Linked DNA regions of Undibacterium parvum. The protein of the gene in region 1 interacts with the protein of each later gene in a pairwise test. Links are inferred from orthologs where the notes say so. Each region holds a gene or a part of one and is shown on either strand. Other genes may lie near its edges.

Evidence for each region.
Region 2: the proteins of recA (region 1) and dprA interact in binary tests that used the Bacillus subtilis proteins (3 or more experiments, as listed by UniProt). The link is inferred for Undibacterium parvum from one-to-one orthologs.

Annotation. Positions count from the first base shown.
Region 1 is NZ_CP034464.1:584,259-587,439, forward strand. Bases 284-3,137 are described here. They hold recA (recombinase RecA), read right to left. Parts: upstream 2,304-3,137; coding sequence 1,263-2,303; downstream 284-1,262. Other genes in these bases: EJN92_RS02595 (DUF2889 domain-containing protein), read right to left, coding at 284-516; recX (recombination regulator RecX), read right to left, coding at 727-1,191; tal (transaldolase), read right to left, coding at 2,503-3,137. Outside these bases: more of EJN92_RS02595, read right to left, coding at 1-283; more of tal, read right to left, coding at 3,138-3,181. UniProt on the Bacillus subtilis protein: Multifunctional protein involved in homologous recombination, DNA repair and competence.
Region 2 is NZ_CP034464.1:2,137,145-2,140,385, forward strand. The notes cover bases 1-2,914. They hold dprA (DNA-processing protein DprA), read left to right. Parts: upstream 1-867; coding sequence 868-1,962; downstream 1,963-2,914. Other genes in these bases: EJN92_RS09335 (LysM peptidoglycan-binding domain-containing protein), read left to right, coding at 1-838; EJN92_RS09345 (Smg family protein), read left to right, coding at 2,043-2,528; EJN92_RS09350 (DNA topoisomerase III), read left to right, coding at 2,721-2,914. In the rest of the region: more of EJN92_RS09350, read left to right, coding at 2,915-3,241. UniProt on the Bacillus subtilis protein: Protein that helps load RecA onto ssDNA during transformation. Binds cooperatively to circular ssDNA, is able to bridge different segments of DNA. Favors the loading of RecA onto SsbA- or SsbB-coated ssDNA and formation of RecA-DNA filaments.

The DNA.
Region 1 (3,181 bases):
ATCTAGCCTTAATGCATGACAACGATTGAGTTGAAACGGTTGCTGCGTGTGCTGGGCGTCATCATTTGCGCCATCACGCGTATTAAGTACATCACCTGCAAAAGCCTGAACTGCTGCGGTTGGAAGAATTTGTGCTAATTCGGTAATATGCGTGCAGCCATTAATGCCGGAGAGCCGTTGCTTTACGCCCTGACGAAATTGCTGCATTAAATTGAGACCGATAAGCTTTTTGTATTCAGGCCCTATCGTATTGCAAAAACCTGGATATGGTACGGCATCAGAGACAGCATTTGCGTCAATGATATTTAAACTAGTATCGATCGTAATGCGAAGACTCAAATCATGAATGGCCGAACCATTAGGACGAACGCCGGAAGCGAGCGCAATGTCACGCGTTTTACAGTCAATAATTTGAGCGTCAAAATCCCACAATCCATCGTCACGTGCGAACGCTTGGATAGTGATGGTGCGCGTATGCTTCAACGCACGTCGAATTGTAGGTGGAGATAAGGGCATAAATGCCTGTTACGGGCTAATTCAGTGTAAAAATAGCCACAATTGCGCGTCGCTACCGCAGCTTCTACGATAACAGCCGCTCTTGCGGCACTGCAAAAAAAGGAAGTTTAGCACAGCTCGCAGACTAATTCCATTTTCATCGACGCCATCGCCCCGCTAACAAATAAAGCTCAGGAAAAATTCGGCAATAACAAGCAGTCGGAAATATGCTCAGGCGTCATCATCTCCGTTATCTCTCTTTGCCCGCATTGCCGCTTGAATTGCCCCACCGGAAAAGCCACGCTTCTGCAAAAACTGCATTTGCTTTGCGCGCTCTATATGATCTGCTGGTTCGAGTCGGTATTTTCTATGCAGGACCTCAATCGCTCTTACGGCTTCCGACTCAATCAACTGCGACTTTATTTTTTCAATTTCGGTCTTCTCGATATTATGACTTTGCAACTCTAAAAAAATACGTTGATTGCCGAACCTAGCCTGCCGTCGCCTTACCAAGGACACAGAAAACCTCTCCTCTGACAGGAATTGTGCGGCTTCTAATACGTCGAGCAATGCAGGCACATCGTCAGCTTCCTCTGCATAGCGAGACAACTTTCGCCCCAATTCCAAACGGCTATGTTCGCGCATAGAAAGGTAACGCAATGCTCTTGCTTTAAGACTTACTTTTACTTTAAACATTTTGACGCCCATAAAAAAACGCCGGCAATCCTAAGACATCAAGGAGGCCGGCGTTCTTAAATATTTGATTCTTATTCGCTAACTGCTAACGGTGGTAATAAAGGCACGCCTAGTTGCACCCTGACTTTATTCTCTATTTCGTGCGCCAAGGCTGGGCGTTCTACCAGGAAATTACGCGCATTATCCTTACCTTGTCCAATACGCTCACCGTTATAGCTATACCAAGAACCAGCTTTCTCAATAATTTTTGCATCGGCACCCAGATCCAAAATTTCGCCTTCGCGCGACGTACCTGCTCCATAAAGAATATCAAAATGTGCCTCTTTAAACGGCGGCGCAACTTTATTCTTGACGACTTTAACTTTAGTCTCATTCCCGATCACTTCATCGCCTGATTTGATCGAGCCGGTACGTCGAATATCCAATCGAACAGAAGCATAAAATTTCAATGCATTACCACCGGTAGTGGTTTCTGGACTGCCGAACATAACACCGATTTTCATACGAATTTGGTTAATGAAAATCACCAAAGTATTGGTACGATTAATACTGCCCGTTAATTTTCGCAATGCCTGCGACATTAGACGCGCTTGCAAACCTGGCAGAGAATCGCCCATATCACCTTCAATTTCGGCGCGTGGAGTCAGTGCAGCAACAGAATCGATGACAATCAGATCAACACTACCTGAGCGCACTAAAGCATCCGTAATTTCCAATGCCTGCTCACCAGTATCAGGTTGAGAAATCAAGAGATCAGGGAGATTAACGCCTAATTTCTGGGCATAACCGACATCCAGTGCATGCTCGGCATCAATAAACGCACATGTTCCGCCTAGTTTTTGCATTTCTGCAATGACTTGCAAAGTCAGAGTGGTCTTACCGGAAGACTCAGGTCCGTAAATCTCAACCACGCGACCACGCGGCAAGCCACCGACACCCAGCGCAATATCTAAGCCCAAAGAGCCTGTAGAAACAACTTGAATTTCTTCTATAACTGCACCATCAGCGAGGCGCATGACCGAGCCCTTACCAAACTGTTTTTCAATTTGCGCCAGTGCGGCAGCTAGAGCCTTACTCTTTTCAGAGCTGTTGTCAGATTTTTTATCGTCCATAAATTCTTTCAGTTAAGAGCAAGCAACAAGATGAGTCTTTAAAATGCGTCCAATAACGACACTGTATAAAAAATCAGTAGTTTATGCAAGCATCATTTTATTAAATTTGAATAATCTCTTTTTTTATACACCGACGATGAGCCCAAAAACCGTATGCAACCCTCGATCGCACAACAAACGTAGACCTTGATGCTGGCGCTCAACGCATTGTGGCAATCATCTGCTCCAATTTGAGTGTATCCGCACAGAACATACGTATCCCCTCTGCCAGTTTTTCGGTTGCCATTGCATCTTCATTTAAGTGGAAGCGAAAAGAGTTTTCATCCATGGCTAACTTCTGCAAATCCGATGCCTGCGCCGCCTCTTTATTCAATTTTGGAGTCAAGCTAACGGTGGAATCACTTAATTTTTGCAACAGGTCAGGGCTAATCGTGAGTAAATCACAGCCCGCCAGCTCTAAAATCTGGGAAGTATTGCGGAAGCTCGCGCCCATAATTTCGGTGGCGTAGCCAAATTTTCGGTAGTAGGTATAGATCTTTTTCACAGACAAGACTCCTGGGTCATCCGCACCATAAATTTCTTGCCCAGTCTGTTTCTTATACCAGTCATAAATTCGACCAACGAATGGCGAGATTAATTGTGCACCAGCCTCCGCACAGGCGATCGCTTGCGGCAGGCAAAATAACAGTGTCATATTACAGCGTATGCCTTCTTTCTCTAATATTCGAGCAGCCTGTATCCCCTCCCATGTAGAGGCAATTTTTATCAATACTCTCTCTTGAGGAATCCCGGCCTCTTGATACAAGGCGATTAAATGTCGACCTTTGGCGACCGTTTTTTCTGTATCAAACGATAGTCGTGCATCCGTTTCAGTAGAG
Region 2 (3,241 bases), 1.6 Mb from region 1 along the record:
GATTTATCCCAACCAAATCGTGTATTTTGACCGCACTACCGGACGCCTGCGCTTAGGCAGCCCAGTCAGTGGTGGCGGTAAATCAGGTACCACCCATCTGACGCCGCAAATCCGTTCGGAAAATATGGACAAGGATGCGATTTCCGCGATTCCAGCCAATTTAATTGAGCCATTTTTATCGCAGCCTCTGATCATAGAGCAAAACGAAATGGCGACGGCTCCGCGTATTGTGGCTGCGCCAGAAGGTCGCGTTACCATGTCCAAGAGTGACAAGGCTTACGTACGTGGCGATCTGCAAGGCGGCACCTCGTTTCAGGTGTTTCGTCCGGGCGTTCCTCTGAAAGATCCTGAAACTAAGGCTGTGATCGGTTATGAGGCAGTGTTTCTGGGCACGGTGAAGCTAGAGCGTACTGCCAAAACGCCGGATGGCGTTGATACCTTCATTGTTGCTAGTTCAAAAGAAGAGATGGCGGTTGGTGACAGACTGAAACCGACACCGCCTACGCCTATTTTTAATTACATGCCGCACGCGCCTGAGCAAGCCGTCAATGCACGTGTGGTGTCGATTTATGGTGGTGTTAATCAAGCAGGCCAGAATCAAATCATCAGCATTAATCGCGGTAGCGATGCAGGCTTAGATGTCGGCACGGTATTGGGCTTGTCACGTTTTGGTCAGACCATTGCGGATCGTACTGATAACAAGAAAATGATACGTTTGCCGGATGAACGTTACGGTACGCTATTTATTTTCCGTGTTTTCAAAAACATTTCTTACGGTTTAGTGATGCAAGTCACGGATACCGTAGTAGTCGGCGATCTGGCGCAATCTCCTGAGTAAGTAAGCAATTCGAGCTAAGGATTAGCTTGATGGAAGCATGGTTAGACTGGCTACGTTTGGAACAAACCGCTGGAGTCGGTCTAGACACTGCACGCAAACTGCTGGCCGCCTTCGGGCTGCCAGCTCAAATTTTCCAGGCAAGCCATGCGGCCTTGACGCAAGTCGTCTCTGAACGTGTGGCGCTGGCGCTGCTCAATCCAGATTCAGCCGGACTAGAAATACAAATAGAGCGCACTCGTGCCTGGTGCCAGCAAGCTGGGAATCAGGTCTTGACGCTAATAGATGCCGAGTATCCGCCAGCTCTTTTAGAGATTCCCGATCCTCCCATTCTGATTTATGTCAAAGGCCGTAGCGCGCTATTGACTGCCCCCAGTATTGCTGTAGTCGGTAGCCGCAATGCCACGGCTCAGGGTCTTAGTCATGCAGAAAAATTTTCCGAAGCCTTAAGTCATGCTGGATTGACGATCAGCTCGGGCCTCGCTGCCGGAATCGATGCTGCGGCGCATCAAGGTGGTTTGCGTGGTATCGGTTCTACCATCGCCGTGATAGGTACGGGGGCGGATATTGTGTATCCTGCCCGCAATCGGAATTTAGCCCATTTGATCGCTAACGAAGGTTGCATCATCAGCGAATATGCACTGGGGATGCCGGCGATAGCGGCGAATTTTCCGCGTAGAAATCGGCTGATCTCTGGATTGGCCAAAGGGGTATTGGTGATTGAGGCGGCAGCGCAGTCCGGATCTTTGATCACGGCGCGTATGGCAGCCGAGCAGGGCAGAGATGTCTTCGCGATTCCAGGTTCGATACACTCGCCACTGTCCAAAGGCTGCCATCAATTGATTAAGCAAGGCGCCAAGTTAGTCGACGCTGCGCAGGATATTTTAGATGAGTTGCGGGTGCTGCCTATGATGAGCGCAACGTCTGTTATTCAAACCGAGTTGGTGTTAGACCCTGCCGCTAAGGACCCATTATTACTGGCCTTAGGATACGATCCTGTCCATATTGATACCTTACTGGCAAGAACGACTTATGATATAGCCAGTCTATCAGCGCAACTTCTCGAACGTGAACTGGCCGGACAAATTGAGAGCTTACATGGAGGAATGTACAGGCGTTTGGTTTAATCGATGTATGGATGATAATTTTTTGAGAAAAAATGCCTACAAGACTTGTTTCGTATCCACCTAAAGGCTAAAGTGACACTATGTTTGATATCCTTGTCTACCTCTACGAAACCTATTACCGTCCGGACGCCTGTCCAGAGACGGCCGTGTTGGCTAAAAAACTTTCAGCTGTCGGCTTTGAGGAAGATGAAATTTCCGAAGCGCTAGATTGGCTCACGGTGCTGGCTGATACCACCAATGACATGCTGAAACAGGATGCGCCAATCAAGTTAGGCACTGAATTATCGAAAGGTTTTCGTATTTATGCTGAGCAAGAAATTTCTGTGCTCGGAACTGCTGCGATGGGCTTTATCCATTTTCTGGAGTCGGCCGGCTTACTCGACTCGAAACAAAGAGAAATTGTCATCGAGCGCAGTTTAGCGATTCATGAGTCGCCAGTACCTTTGGATAAACTGAAAGTGATCGTCTTGATGATGCTTTGGAGTCAAGGCAAGGATCCTGATATGCTGATGTTTGACGAAATGCTGTTATCGGACGACGAGAGCGAGCCGCGTCAATTGCATTAAAAAATTTCTAAACGGCTGAATAGTTCTTAAAAAGACAAGGCTTGTTGCTGTTTTTAACAAATCTCTATTATCATTCCCCGCTGCGCCCTTGCATTTAGGGTAGTCTTACGCTTATATGCCCTAGCCACTTCACTTGCGTTGCTGATTGCCCGCACGCAAGGCTAAAAAAATCAATTTAAGAATAGTAAACCTATGACAAAAACGCTCATCATCGCTGAGAAACCCTCGGTTGCAAACGATATCGCCAAGACTTTGGGTGGTTTTACCAAGCATGATGATTACTTTGAATCGGATGAGTATGTACTCTCTTCCGCGGTCGGTCATCTACTAGAAATTGCCGTACCGGAAGAGCATGATGTTAAGCGTGGCAAATGGACTTTTACTCATTTACCGATGATACCGCCGTATTTTGCCTTGAATCCTATTGCCAAAACCGAGTCCAGACTCAAGGTTTTGAACAAATTGATCAAGCGTAAAGATGTCTCCGCACTTATCAACGCATGCGATGCCGGGCGTGAGGGCGAGTTGATTTTCCGCTTGATTGCGCAGCACGCAAAAGCCAAACAACCGGTTAGCCGTCTGTGGTTACAGTCTATGACACCGGGCGCGATACGTGAAGGCTTTAAAAAACTGCGTAGCGACGAACAGATGTTGCCTTTAGCAGATGCGGCTCGTTGCCGTTCTGAGGCCGATTGGTTGATCGGTATTAATGG